2 regions of the Longicatena sp. 210702-DFI.1.196 genome follow, and region 2 is predicted to be linked to the other one. Evidence: a T-box and tRNA genes for the amino acid it is inferred to sense, from the RefSeq annotation. Region 2 holds a T-box; the other holds one or more tRNA genes.

Region 1 (6,883 bases), on a different contig from region 2:
GTACACTAGAGTTTGAAGTATTGGCGGCAAAATAGAATTTGCAGGAGGTGTAAAATGAAGAACAAAGGAATGAAGTTTGAATTTTCAGCAAAGCCATATCATTATTCTGCGACAGAAGGAATGTTTTTGTTTCTCTTCCAAAAGAAATATCTATAGATATAAGAAATATTTTTAAATGTTTAGAAGAAGGTTGGGGTCGATTAAAAGTAACAGCAATAATTGGTAATACACAATGGCAAACTGCTATTTGGTTTGATACAAAGCAGGATACTTATTTACTTCCACTTAAAGCGGCAGTTAGAAAAAAAGAATGTATTGAACTTAATAAACCTTTGCAAGTTATTGTCTGTGTTTAATTTAAAAAGGAAATCTAAATACCTCACTGTGATATAGGATATTAGGAGATTTATTAAATCATCCTATAATCATCACATTAAAGATAGATTTCCTTTCTTTTAGTAGTCAGATGTTAGTACTAATAGAATATCCTTACCGTCTTTTCTATTTATAATACTAATGATTAATTTTATAATTTCAAACTATTTTCAACTATTTTCAAAAGCAATGCGACGCTTTTCTCCATTTCATTTATGGAAACATATTCATATTTACCGTGATAGTTATAACCACCGGTTCCTAAGTTAGGACAAGGGAGACCTTCATATGTCAGGCGTGCTCCATCAGTACCACCACGAATAGCTGCGGAAGCAGGCTGTAAACCTATTTCTTCCATAGATTTTTTTACCAACTCAATAATATTCATATTTTGTTCGATGATTTGACGCATATTTGCATAACTATCCGTTATCTGTAATGTAATCGTATTTTCAGGATACTTTTTATTTAAGTAATCAGCTATGCGCTTAAAGTCTTCTTTTTGTTGTTCAAATAATGTTTCATCATGATTACGAATAATATAAGACATATGCGCGTGTTCACATTCTCCATGCATATCAGTTAAATGATTAAATCCTTCATAACCTTCTGTATATGCTGGGTTTTGTTCAACAGGCAACATGGAATGAAATTCCATTCCAACTAAAAGAGCATTTATCATCTTGCCTTTAGCGGAACCTGGATGAATGCTTAATCCTTGTATATCCAATACTGCACTAGCTGCATTAAAGTTCTCATAATCAATAAACTCAACTTCGCCGCCATCTACTGTATAGGCGAAATCCGCATCAAATGCTTTCACATTAAAGTGATCTGTACCTCTGCCTACTTCTTCATCAGGGGTAAATGCTATTTTTATATCACCATGCGGTAAGTTTTTTTGAATAATTGTTTCTAGCATAGTCATTATTTCGGCTATACCGGCTTTATCATCAGCGCCTAGTAAGGTTGTTCCATCAGTAACAATTAGGTTCTCACCAATATTACGATTTAGGCTTTCAAAATCATTTGGCCCCATATGAATATTTAATTTTTCATTCAAAATGATATCAGAGCCATCATAATTTTCAATTATTCTTGGTTTTACATTTTCACCACTCATATCAGGTGAAGTATCCATATGAGCTATAAATCCTATTTTAGGACAATTAGCCTCGCAATTGGCAAGTAAACTTCCATATACAATACCAAATTCATCTACATATGCATTTGTAACACCAATATTTTTCAACTCATCTACTAAGTATTTTGCCAACTTTAATTGTTTTAAAGAACTTGGTGTTGTTTGTGAGTTCTCATCAGATTGAGTGTCAAAAGTGACATATTTTAAAAATCTTTCTTGTACTTTCATATCTATCCTTCTTTTATATTGTAAATGACTTATAAATGTTATTTACATAATTTCCTTTCTTAGAAGAATTATACAATGAAACAAGCAAGAAAGCCAAGTATTACTCTTCAAATTCAATACGGTATCTATCTAATTTATGATATATAGAAGCATAATCATCTTTCATAATGGCAATCGTCTTTTCTGTTTCATCATCCAAAATGAAATTTCGTGCGTCAAAATCATGCAATGCTTTTGCTCCCATTTCCATATTATGAACAGCCACTTTCAATACTTCTTTATCACTATCAACCGTTAAATTTTTAATATGTGATATGACATCTGTGATTGTACCCATAATTCCTGCTGAGTCAATAGGTTCGCCTCCATGGGCTAATATTAATCCTGTTAAAGATTTTTCATGAATGTGTAGCATGAGTAAAATTTCATCAAATTCTTTATGCAATGTTTCACTTTTGATTTTTTCACGCAAATCTTCAAATATGGATGCACCCATATGTGTTCCTTTCAATAGTTGATTTAATTCTTCTAATAATTTATCTTCCATACTTTTCACCTCACGATTATTATGGAGTTCATTCTTTATGTCTATTCTCAAATGTGTACGTGCCGAGAAAAAGCCATGCTCAGCACGTACCATATAGGGTTCGAACCACATGGCTTTTTTTCCATTGGCTATGCCTTTGGATATGGATGTGCCTTCACCCGTCCTGTAGCGGTATCTATGAGATACTACAGGCCGATTCAGAAGAATCAAAGTGCATGGAGGATGTTAATAGCTGCAACAACATCACGATGTCCATGATATCCGCACTTACATTGATAGGTTCGATCTTTTGGTTTATTTATTCGCCCGCATTTAGGACATTTTTTTGATGTATTATATGGATTTACATATCTAACTTCAATACCGGCGAGTTGAGCTTTATATGTAATAAATTGTTGAAGTCTTTGATAAGACCATAAATAGGCATTAGAGACTTGCCTGACATTAAAGCGATCATGGATAGAGGTTAATTTTTCTAGATATATCATTCCTACATCATTTTCCAAAGCATAAGAAATTATGTCTTTTGAAATCTTATGATCTTGATCAGCCAAGACATTATGTAGTTTATGCCGGAATTGGCGCAATTTCTTAAACTGCTTTCTTCGTTGCATTTCTTGTATATGACGTTTATATTTACGTAGATAAAATTGGCGTTGCCTACCATTTCCAAAAAAACGATAATGCTGATTATCAAGAGCAGCAACTGCGGGTACTTTCATTCCTATATCAATACCTATTGTTTTACGACTTGTTGAAAAAATGATGGGAATATCTACATTTATAAAGGCATACCAGTTTTCTTGAATATGCATTAATTCTAAATTCATCATTTTACCCCTAGCTAACTGCATTAAAGGTTGTTCATTATGATACATAGGAAGATCAATGAATCTTTTATGTTCAAGAAGACCTAACTCTAGCTGCAGGAGATCACCGTTTAGGCGATAGGAGGAGTTGCTCCAACAGCTAGAGCAGCGGATCTTTCGGCTATTTTTACATCCACAACGATATTCGTATTCTTTTTTAGCAAAATCGAGTACTAAGTGTTTGCTATGAAAAGAGATATGATTACTAATATTTTTATATAGATATTCGTAACTATGATTTTCTTTTATAAAAATATCGGCTATGCGTTTTATCTCTTTATGATATATAGTTTCATACCAAGTTAAGCAGTGCTTTAAGTGTTCATTTAAATCTAATGATAGTTTGATCGTTATGTACATTTGATTTCACCTAGATTTCCCTTCACTTATATATACGATTCTAAAATAGAAAATCGTAATTTTTGGTGAATTTTTTTTAATTTCAATAAAACATTGAATTTATAATACTATTTCTTACATTTCCACCCTTTTATATTTATATTATGAATTCGTGCCGCAGAGGGTCTATGTACACGTTTCTCCACCATATTCTTATTAAATAGAGCCCAAGTCCTAGGACTTGGCCATCTTAGCGTTCTTAAGAGCGCAATAGCCAAGCGAAACACGTTATTATTACCCCAGCCGAGGCACTATCAAGAAGCATCTGACTTTTTCGATATCGCCAAGGTCACCAACACTTTAGACTATTTAGTGACATTCAGCCTTCCTTTCTTTACTATGAACTCCATTGTCATTCTCAAGCTAACATGAATAGTGATTCTCATCACATCAAAAAAAGCAATCAGTGTATGATTGCTTTATTGAACTATATGGAGCGGGTGATGAGAATCGAACTCACGTAGTCAGCTTGGAAGGCTGAAGTTCTACCATTGAACTACACCCGCAACATTTAAATGGTGACCCGTGGGCGATTCGAACGCCCGACCCTCTGATTAAAAGTCAGATGCTCTACCAACTGAGCTAACGGGTCATTTATAATGTTGATTTTTTAAAATGGCTGGGGTAACTGGACTCGAACCAGTGGAATGCCAGAGTCAAAGTCTGGTGCCTTACCGCTTGGCTATACCCCAATAAGAGATGGTGGGGGGGGACGGATTCGAACCGCCGAACCATAAGGAACTGAGTTACAGTCAGCCGCGTTTAGCCTCTTCGCTACCCCCCCAGCTCTATTTATTAAGAATGGTGCCGACTATAGGAATTGAACCCACAACCTACTGATTACAAGTCAGTTGCTCTACCAATTGAGCTAAGTCGGCACATTTATGGTGGAGGCTAAGGGACTTGAACCCCTGACCCTCTGCTTGTAAGGCAGACGCTCTCCCAACTGAGCTAAGCCTCCACATAATTTATGCAATCACTGATTTCCTGAGTCCTTTCCATCAGCGCCTTAATATAATACCATCTGTTTATTTTTCTGTCAACAATTTTTTAAAACTTTTTTATATTTTTTTCAACACACTTTTATAATGCATAATCTTCCCATTTTAAAGCCTTTTTATATTGCCTAAGGATTGATTTTTTTAAAATAAGTTGAAGCTATAACATATATTTTTACTTGACCTCTAAACGGCTCAGACATTCCCGGATGCCTGCCTCCTTCATTTTCTAATATCGCGATAACATTGTCAGCTTCACCTTTTTCCACGCCAAGTAATAAAACAATATCACCATATTGTAAAAACTCTCCATTGCAACCAATTTCAGTAGCAGAATAACCATGCTTAACAAGTAATGATGTAATATTATCTGAATATTCTTCACTAGCTATGATTAAGATTAATTCCATCTTATACACCTCTTGTAATATGATAACATATTTCAATTATTATTTCCGCCACTTTCTAAAAACTAATTATAAAATAGAGAATCATCATGATTCTATCAAAAAAGCCAAAGTATTTTCCATTCATATCGTCAACCTTGGCTTACTATTCTATATACAGATAAACTTTTCACTTACTGTTAAATAATGATGATCCTTACCATATATTAAATTTCGTCAATAACATCATCTAAATCATTGATGATGATATCCTCTTTACTCAAAATCTCATCACATTCATCACATACATAAGCAATATGTATGTTAGAGCCACAGCTTTTATGTTTTAAACATTTATAACTTTTATTCAGATGCTTATCTCCCCATAATAATATAGCATTATAAATATCATCTAAATCACTAGATTTCTCTGTTAACAAATATTGATATCTAGGAGGATGTGTTGAATATAATTCACATGTAAGTAAATCATCTTCACATAACCCTTTTAGTCTCTCCGATAAAAGATTTGTAGGGATACCGACTAAATGTTTTTGTATATCTTTGAATGTATGACACCCTTCTTTTACTGCATGTAAAATCAATAAAGTCCATTTATCTCCAATTAAGTTCAGTGTTTGTGCTATATTACATTTTAAATCATATTGTTTTTTCATGTCATCACCTTTTCCCTATAACTTTCTTATACTAATTAGCATTTAACGTTTTTAAAATCATATTCTCCATCATTTCCATTGTCAAAGCACCTTCGATATATCCATAAGGTTTCCCTTCTTTGTCTAGCATAAAAGTAGTCGGCATACTACCAATACCAAATGTTGAATAAATAAATCCATCATCAAATAAAACAGGTACTGTCAGAGCATTATCCGAAATGAATTCTTTTAAATCAGATTTACCCTTTTCTTGCCCACCTGGATAAACAATTGTCAGAATTGCCACATGCTTATCACTTCTATATTTCTCATAAAGTTTTTGAATATTTGGCAGCTCACCACGGCAAGGCGGGCACCATGTCGCCCAAAAATTCAGAAAGACAACTTTACCTTTGTAATCCTCAAGTTTGATAATCTTATCATGTTGATCTTTTAATTCATAACTGCCTAACTGCTGCAATAATGCTTTCTCCTGTTCACTATTTTTCTCATCTTTATTCTCTCCACCATCTTCTTTTTTATCTTCATTCTTATCTTTAATCATAGCATTATTACTGCTTTGTGTCATGTAATTACTGATAAAGTTCATTTTACCGCTTACCATTGATACACCAAAAAATATTAATATGATTGCTCCTAATTTTACTGTATAGTTCATAATACTCTTATGATTGGACAGCCAATTTAATATACTATCTGTAAAGATACCAATAAGTAGGAAAGGTATTGTTAATCCAAGAGCATATATGACCATTAGAAAATTACTCATCCAAAGATTTTGTGAGCTATTCGCCAAAAGTAGAATACTGGAAAGAGCTGGTCCTATACACGGTGTCCATGCAAAACTAAAAGTAAACCCCATCAAAAACGCAAGTAGTAAGTTCATTTCTTTCTTTAAAGTAAACGGGAGTCTTCTTGTTTTCCCCAAAAAATTAGATTTGAAAAATCCCAATTGAAATAATCCTAATACAATAATAAGTATGCCTCCTACTTTTATGAATACGGACATATGATCTCTGAAAAATGAACTGATCAATGTGATTGATATATTCATCAATAAAATGGCGGTAAATATACCAAATATAAAACTCAGTGTAAAAAATATTACGAAACGTTTTTTTCTTATTTGTTTGTTGTTAACATCACTTCCAATTAAATATCCCATGTACACCGGCAATAATGGGAGCACACATGGCGAAAGGAAGGATAGCACTCCTTCCATAAATACCATAAGTATGCTTATATGTTGCATTGTATCCT
Region 2 (6,883 bases):
CACTTCGATCATAGGTAATCGCAAAACATTTTGAATTTCTCCTCTTTGTGCCAAGACATATTTCACACAAGCTGGAGATGGTTCCTGAAATAACAATGTCGCTTCCTGCTTTAATTCCTTACGCAATTCGTTATCTTTACGATTGCCACATAGAAAATGCTTTAGCTTGGTAAGTGATACATGTCCAAGTACAGATACCAAACCATCCATACCCGCATCCATGCCTTCGTCAATGGTTCCATCTTCCCCGCTATATATTATGAAATGAGGATGCTCTTTTTTTAACTTTTGAACTGCTGCAAAATCATCACATGCCTGCTTTAAAGCAACAATATTCGGACATGTTGTTATTAATTTTGCGATCGTCTCTGCTTCAAGTTTCACACCTGTCCGAGATGGGATATTATAAAGCATAACATTGACAGAGCTATGTGCAGCAATGCATGCAAAATGTTCATACAATCCAGCTTGTGAAGGTCGATTATAGTACGGTGCAGCTAAAAGCACACCATCAATAGGCAGCTGTTGAACCTGATGCACAGCCCGCAAAGTATCTGCTGTACAATTTGTCCCACAGCCAAACCATATTTCTATCTCATGATGGGTTTCTTGCAAGACAAATTTCACTATTTGCGAACGTTCCTCTTCACTTAAACAAGGTGTTTCTGCTGTTGTACCACATACGATAAACCCATCCGCTCCCTCCGCCATTAAGCGGGCAATTAATGCACGCAATGCCGGATAATCAACCTCATGTTCTTTGGTAAAGGGAGTAATCAATGCTACCATCAATTTTGCCATTATACGTTTCCTCCTAATAAGATTGGTTCTATCTGTTGATCTTGAAGCGCCATATCACAGGTTTCCATTAACAGATCCCATTTGGCGACAATACTGCGTTCTTTTTGGAATGGTGCATCTTGAGCAAATGGAATGGCATAAAACCCTCGATAATTCAGCAGAGTGAAAATATTAGCACCACTAATCCCCAGGCCATCATTTGTTGCTATTCCAAAAACAATATTTTTCTTATTTCGCAGCATAGCTTTGGCAGCTAGTGTAACAGGATGATCGTAAATGCCGTGCACTAGTTTTGCACAAACAGTAGCACTCATCGGGGCAATCACCATTAGATCGTAACAATTGCATGGGCCGACCTTTTCAGCCTCTACGATTGTATGAATGATACTGTGACCACTTAAATTTACCAAGCGATTCAAAAAATCATCTGCTTTAAAGAAACGTGTATCACAAGTGTACACATTTTCACTTACCACGATTTGTACATCATTTTCCTGACATAAGATTTCCAACTGCTTTAATACTTTCGCATGATTACAAAATGAGCCACAAATACCAAATAAAATGCGCTTATTCTTCATGTAATCTCCTCCTTATATGATCTGCGATAATATTACCGGCACTGATACATGCAAAACGACCTGGCAGATTACTGATCTTGTAATAGTTCAGATGCAGACGGTGTATTTGTTCCTCATGAAACAAAACGGGTGTTGAAATATCTAAGAATAATGGTGTTTTTGACCATGAACGTATCTGCGCATCATCCAATATTTGTACCGGAGCAGTATAAATGATGACATCGCCACATTCTTTCCATTCCTTTATTGGTAAAAATTCCTTACTCATCACACAATCACGGCGTATTACGCGTACATGAGTATGAAGATTTTTTAACATTGTATAAATAGCTTTACCACAATGCCCATATCCAACAATATCGATTGTTATAGCATAAATACTTTTACAAGTATGTGAAATTAATTCATTTAAAACACCTTCTGCTGTTAAAATAGCGTTTTGTGTTATGACCTCTTCCGCATTCATATAATAATCGACTTCTACATTTAATTTTTTGGCAGCTTCATTTTCTATACCCTGGAAAACAACCATTTCTTTTCCCTGAATTTTCCAAAAGCTACTGGGAATATGCATATAGGAATTCCACATCTGTACATTATGTTCTTCATTCATTCCCTTCACTGGCAAGACAAAAGCATCCAGCTGTGGTAATGTTAAAAAGTCAGTATCTTCCTGTATCCTATAAACTACATAATCTTTTTTCAGATTATCTGCTACCTGCATCATTCTTTCATCACTACAAACCACACCGATTTTCATAGCACTCCTCCTTTACTTTTATACTATGTGAATTGTATCGATTGGTTCTATAGCATAGAAAGGTATTCTACTTGACGAGCAGCAATAACGCGTCTATAATGAACAGTGTTCATATTAGGAGGAATCATTATGAATAAGGTAGTCACATCAAAAGACGAATTATTAGAAGCTGCCGAACAAATCACCTATGAGGAAGGAATGACTCACCTCAGTATTCGCTCGCTCGCCAAAAAACTGGATATATCTGTTGGTGTAGTGTACAATTACTTTCCTTCAAAAGCCGATTTAGTATTGGCTATCATCGAAAATTTCTGGAAAAAGGTTTTTCATAAAGATCTTTGCACATTCGATGAACCCCCTTGTTTCCCTATCTTCTATGAAACCATCTATCAACGTTTAAGCGAACATATAGAGGATTTCCAAGCTGTTTTTTTAGGACAATTGCATGTATTGCGCTCAGAAGATAAGCAAAAGGGGAAAGCCTTGGAACAACAATATTTACAGCACATACAGAAAGGGTTTCTTCTTGTCCTATCTCAAGATTCGCATATTCCTGAAAGCTTATGGACAGCAACCTTTACAAAGGAAGCCTTTCTACAGTTTTTATTTGAACATATGTTGGTAGATCTCTCACATCAACGCAAAAACTGTCAATTCACAAAAGAAATGTTATATCGCTTATTATATGCGAAATCAACATAATTTCACGTTACAACGAACAAAGTTCAGCAACAATGCTTTGCAAACAATAAATAATGGAAATAGGCTTTCATATTCTCTATCTAACCATTGTTATTTTTTGAAACCCTCTCTATTAAAAAGGCGAAGCATGATAAAGCAATTCCATTATTTAGCATCATAAGAAAGGAGTTCTATCATTATGAAAAGAACAGTAAACTACGCTATACTTTATGCAATTCTCGCCATGATTGGTGGTATCTTTTATCGCGAATACACCAAATTCATGGGATTTGACGGCAGGACAACACTTGCCTTTGTACATACCCATCTCTTTCTGCTGGGAATGGTCATGTTTCTCATCGTGACATTTGCCATTCATCAATTTCATATCGAAAAACAAAAACATTATCGGCTATTTCTTATTCTCTATCATCCCGGTGTCTTATTAACTTCCCTCATGCTCTTTCTGCGCGGTATCACACAAGTAAATGGTAATGAACTAACCAATACTGTTAACGCTATGATCTCCGGTGTTTCCGGTATCGGCCATATCCTAACAGGTATCGGTCTTCTTCTTTTCCTGTTTATATTGAAAGCGAGTGTGAAAGATGCGTAAACGAATGTATATCCCTAAAAACTACCTTTTGTTACTAGCCGGCTTCATTTGGTTGCTAGCGGGTATTAATATACTAAATATCGGCTATCAATCCACTTCTGTTCTTACTTTATGGATGATGCTAGCAACGATCTTGACCTTTCTTGTTTTCTATTTTGCTATTTTTCGCAAACTCATTCATAAGCATACAAATCGAATCTTACGTTATGCCCATGCTTATATGCATATATTACAATTTTTCGATAGAAAATCATACATCATCATGTTTTGTATGATGAGCGGTGGTATTTTATTAAGAATAAGCCATGTATGGCCAACAGTATGCATAAAATCTTTTTATACCGGTATAGGTCTAGCCCTATGCATATCAGGCCTGTGTTTTATAAAGCAATTTTATCACCAGCAGCTTTCATTCACTAATAAATAAAGCACATCAGATACTATTTCTGTATGTGCTTTTTTCTCATATATATATAATCTTTCATATTGAAACGTGGGATTTCATAAGTATATCTGTTTGAAATTCTTTGTTTATCTTATTGTGTAATTACATAATAATTACGTTTCCCGCGTTTGATAATGGTTTTATTCGTTGTGATTGCATGTGTTGAGCTTACGATAAATTCACAGTCTTTTATACGTTCACCATTGATTTGAATAGAACCTTGCTTGATCCATTCTCTTGCTTCACGTTTACTACTAGCAATTTTCGCTTGTACTAAGACATCAAGTAACGGCATATGATCATCCACTGCGATACTATCAAAACCATGCAACGCATCCTCGAGTTCATCGCTGGTTAAATCTTTAATATTTCCTTTGAAGAAAGCATTCGTAATTTTTAATGCTTTTTCATATTCCTCTTCACCATGCAAATCAATAACGACGGCTTTCGCAAGTGCCTTTTGTGCTTCTCTGCGTCCCGCATCTATCTTTGTCTTTTCTTCTAAATCTTCAATTTCTTCGCGGCTTAAGAAGGTCAATGTCTTTAAATATTCAATAACCTTACTATCTTCACTATTCACCAAGAACTGATACAGTTCATAAGAAGATGTTTTATTTTTATCCAGCCAAATCGCCTTGCCTTCGCTTTTGCCAAACTTTGTTCCATCCGCCTTAGTTACCAATGGCATTGTAAACCCATATGCTTCTTTACCTAATTTCTTACGAATCAATTCAATACCGGCTGTGATATTCCCCCACTGATCTTGTCCTGCTACTTGCATGATACAGTTGCGGTTTTCATACAAATGCATAAAATCCAACGCCTGTAAGATCATATAAGAAAATTCTGTATACGTAATTCCTTCATCCAATCGACGAGCAACAATATCTTTATTCAACATATAATTAATGTTAAAATATTTCCCATAATCGCGCAAGAAATCCAAAGTATTGATATCCTTAATCCAATCGTAGTTATTTACAACTTCAAAGCCAAATACATCCTGCGCCTGTTTCTTTAGACATGCAAAGTTATGCGCAACTTCATCTTTTGATATCATAGCGCGTTCTGCTGTTGGCTTAGGGTCGCCAATTAACCCTGTTCCTCCACCAACTAACAAAATCGGATTGTGCCCTGCCTGTTTTAAACGCTTAGAAATTAAAAAGGATGAATAATGTCCAATATGCAAGCTGTCTCCGGTAGGATCAGTACCAATATAAAAAGTGACCTTTTCATTATTCAGCATGTTTTCAATTTTCGGTGAGCTGCAATCTTTAATTAAGCCTCTCCATACCAATTCTTCATAAATATTCATAGTCTATTCCTTTCTCAGCCATTAAAAAAGCGTCCTTATCCAAGGACGCCGTTTTTTATTTGCGTGGTACCACCTTAGTTCCTCATAACATGAGGCTCTCAAGCTCATAACGTGAGCATACGGCTTTACTTTTCATAAAGCAGCTCCAAGGTGTATTCCATAAGTTCCTGACTGCGGCTTTTCACCAGCCAGCCGCTTCTCTGTGCTCATTTCCTTATGTACTCTTTCTTATCATAGCTGTTGTAGTATTAAGTATAATGTAATTTTTTACTTTGTCAAGCAATGATTACTTGGTTGATTTACGTGGAGTGAAAATATAGCTCAATTCGATTTCTTTATCTGGAACATCATTTTCATCCGTTAGCATCTTTGTCAATAAACGCATAGCAACAGCACCTAAATCATAATCTGGAATTTTAAAGCCAGAAATCTGAGGGCGTGCCATAGAGTTATATTTACTATCTAAGATACATACCAATTCCACATCATCCGGAATATTCATTCCTGCTTCTTTCACGGTGTTCATAACCGCCATAGCTTGAGAATCACGATACGTAATGACGACATCATAAGGGACGCCATCCTTCACATATTCTTTCAAAAATAAGTAAGAGGAACGATATTCCTTAGGAATTTCAATATAGCCGTCAAATTCCATACCGTTTTCTTTATAAGCACGTGATAATCCATCACGAAGTTGTTTGATCATTGCTGGATTCTTACGATCCTCAATCAATGCCAAACGTTTTTTCCCTTTTGCGATGCAATCCATTGCATAATCATAAACAAGGCTGGAGTAATCCACATAAACAGAACCAACAGTTTCATCACTCATCTTATTACCGATGACAACAATGGGAACTTGATATTTTGTTAACTGATTCAATTCTTCCTTATTTAGCTTATCATTGAAAATCACAACACCATCCACACGGGATTTGATGATATTTTCAATAATATCATTCATTTCAGTAATGCCTTCCGTCGTTGTATGCAGCATCAGATTATATTTATAAATTTTTGCCACATCAATCAAACCATTAATAATCTGTCCCGTATAGAAATAGCTTGCTTCTGGTACGATCAGAGCAATCGTCGTCGTTTTCTGAAGTGCCAATCCTTGAGCAATCGCATTCGGTTTATAGCCTAATTTTTCAATTGCCTCCTGCACTTTCACACGTGTGTCTTCACGGACAACTTCAGAACCGTTGATAACACGGGAAACGGTTGCCAGTGAAACATCTGCTTCTTTTGCTACATCATAAATGGTAATTCGTTTCATAACACTTATCCCTTCTGACTAATCGTCTTCATCCTTCGTGTCTAAGACACGTTGTAACCCTTCAAAGGCTTTTTCCGCTGCTTTCAGCGTACCCTTTTTTAGCTTCTTTACATTCTTCTTAACGCGCTCATCTTCACGAATAGCACTAACCGTGTCCGTAATGGTATCCATCGTTTTCACAACATAGTCCTTCTTCATAAGCTCATCTACACCATCACTGAATGCATTCGTCACTTTGCCCGTCATTTCATTCAGTTTTTCCTTGCCATTTTTTACATCCTCACGCTGATTAAAGGCTGCTACTTTCTGTTTCGTTGTTTCCAATAACAAGGCCGTATCAGTCTTCAGTTTTTCTAAACGCTGTGTTGTTTCCTGCGCATTCACATTATTTTTTATCCACTG

The links. The T-box of region 2 lies ahead of tyrS (tyrosine--tRNA ligase). A T-box ahead of a tRNA ligase gene usually reads a tRNA of that ligase, here a tRNA-Tyr.
Region 1: it has a tRNA-Tyr gene. The T-box ahead of tyrS (tyrosine--tRNA ligase) is inferred to sense a tRNA for this amino acid. The anticodon was not compared.

Annotation. Positions count from the first base shown of each region.
Region 1 is NZ_JAJCPX010000002.1:121,314-128,196, forward strand. It holds gene LI241_RS01645 (DNA alkylation repair protein) at 1-35, shown strand, start outside; gene LI241_RS15935 (DUF1905 domain-containing protein) at 159-356, shown strand; gene pepT (peptidase T) at 527-1,747, opposite strand; gene LI241_RS01660 (DUF2383 domain-containing protein) at 1,848-2,294, opposite strand; gene LI241_RS01665 (RNA-guided endonuclease TnpB family protein) at 2,501-3,523, opposite strand; tRNA gene LI241_RS01670 (tRNA-Gly) at 3,995-4,068, opposite strand; tRNA gene LI241_RS01675 (tRNA-Lys) at 4,079-4,154, opposite strand; tRNA gene LI241_RS01680 (tRNA-Gln) at 4,179-4,254, opposite strand; tRNA gene LI241_RS01685 (tRNA-Tyr) at 4,263-4,346, opposite strand; tRNA gene LI241_RS01690 (tRNA-Thr) at 4,365-4,440, opposite strand; tRNA gene LI241_RS01695 (tRNA-Val) at 4,448-4,523, opposite strand; gene LI241_RS01700 (cyclic-di-AMP receptor) at 4,689-4,970, opposite strand; gene LI241_RS01705 (helix-turn-helix domain-containing protein) at 5,174-5,623, opposite strand; gene LI241_RS01710 (cytochrome c biogenesis protein CcdA) at 5,655-6,883, opposite strand, start outside.
Region 2 is NZ_JAJCPX010000020.1:22,615-29,497, forward strand. It holds gene dapA (4-hydroxy-tetrahydrodipicolinate synthase) at 1-801, opposite strand, end outside; gene LI241_RS09490 (dipicolinate synthase subunit B) at 801-1,382, opposite strand; gene LI241_RS09495 (hypothetical protein) at 1,372-2,142, opposite strand; gene LI241_RS09500 (TetR/AcrR family transcriptional regulator) at 2,272-2,844, shown strand; gene LI241_RS09505 (DUF2871 domain-containing protein) at 3,023-3,439, shown strand; gene tyrS (tyrosine--tRNA ligase) at 3,976-5,199, opposite strand; T-box leader at 5,238-5,443, opposite strand; gene LI241_RS09515 (LacI family DNA-binding transcriptional regulator) at 5,486-6,481, opposite strand; gene LI241_RS09520 (hypothetical protein) at 6,500-6,883, opposite strand, start outside.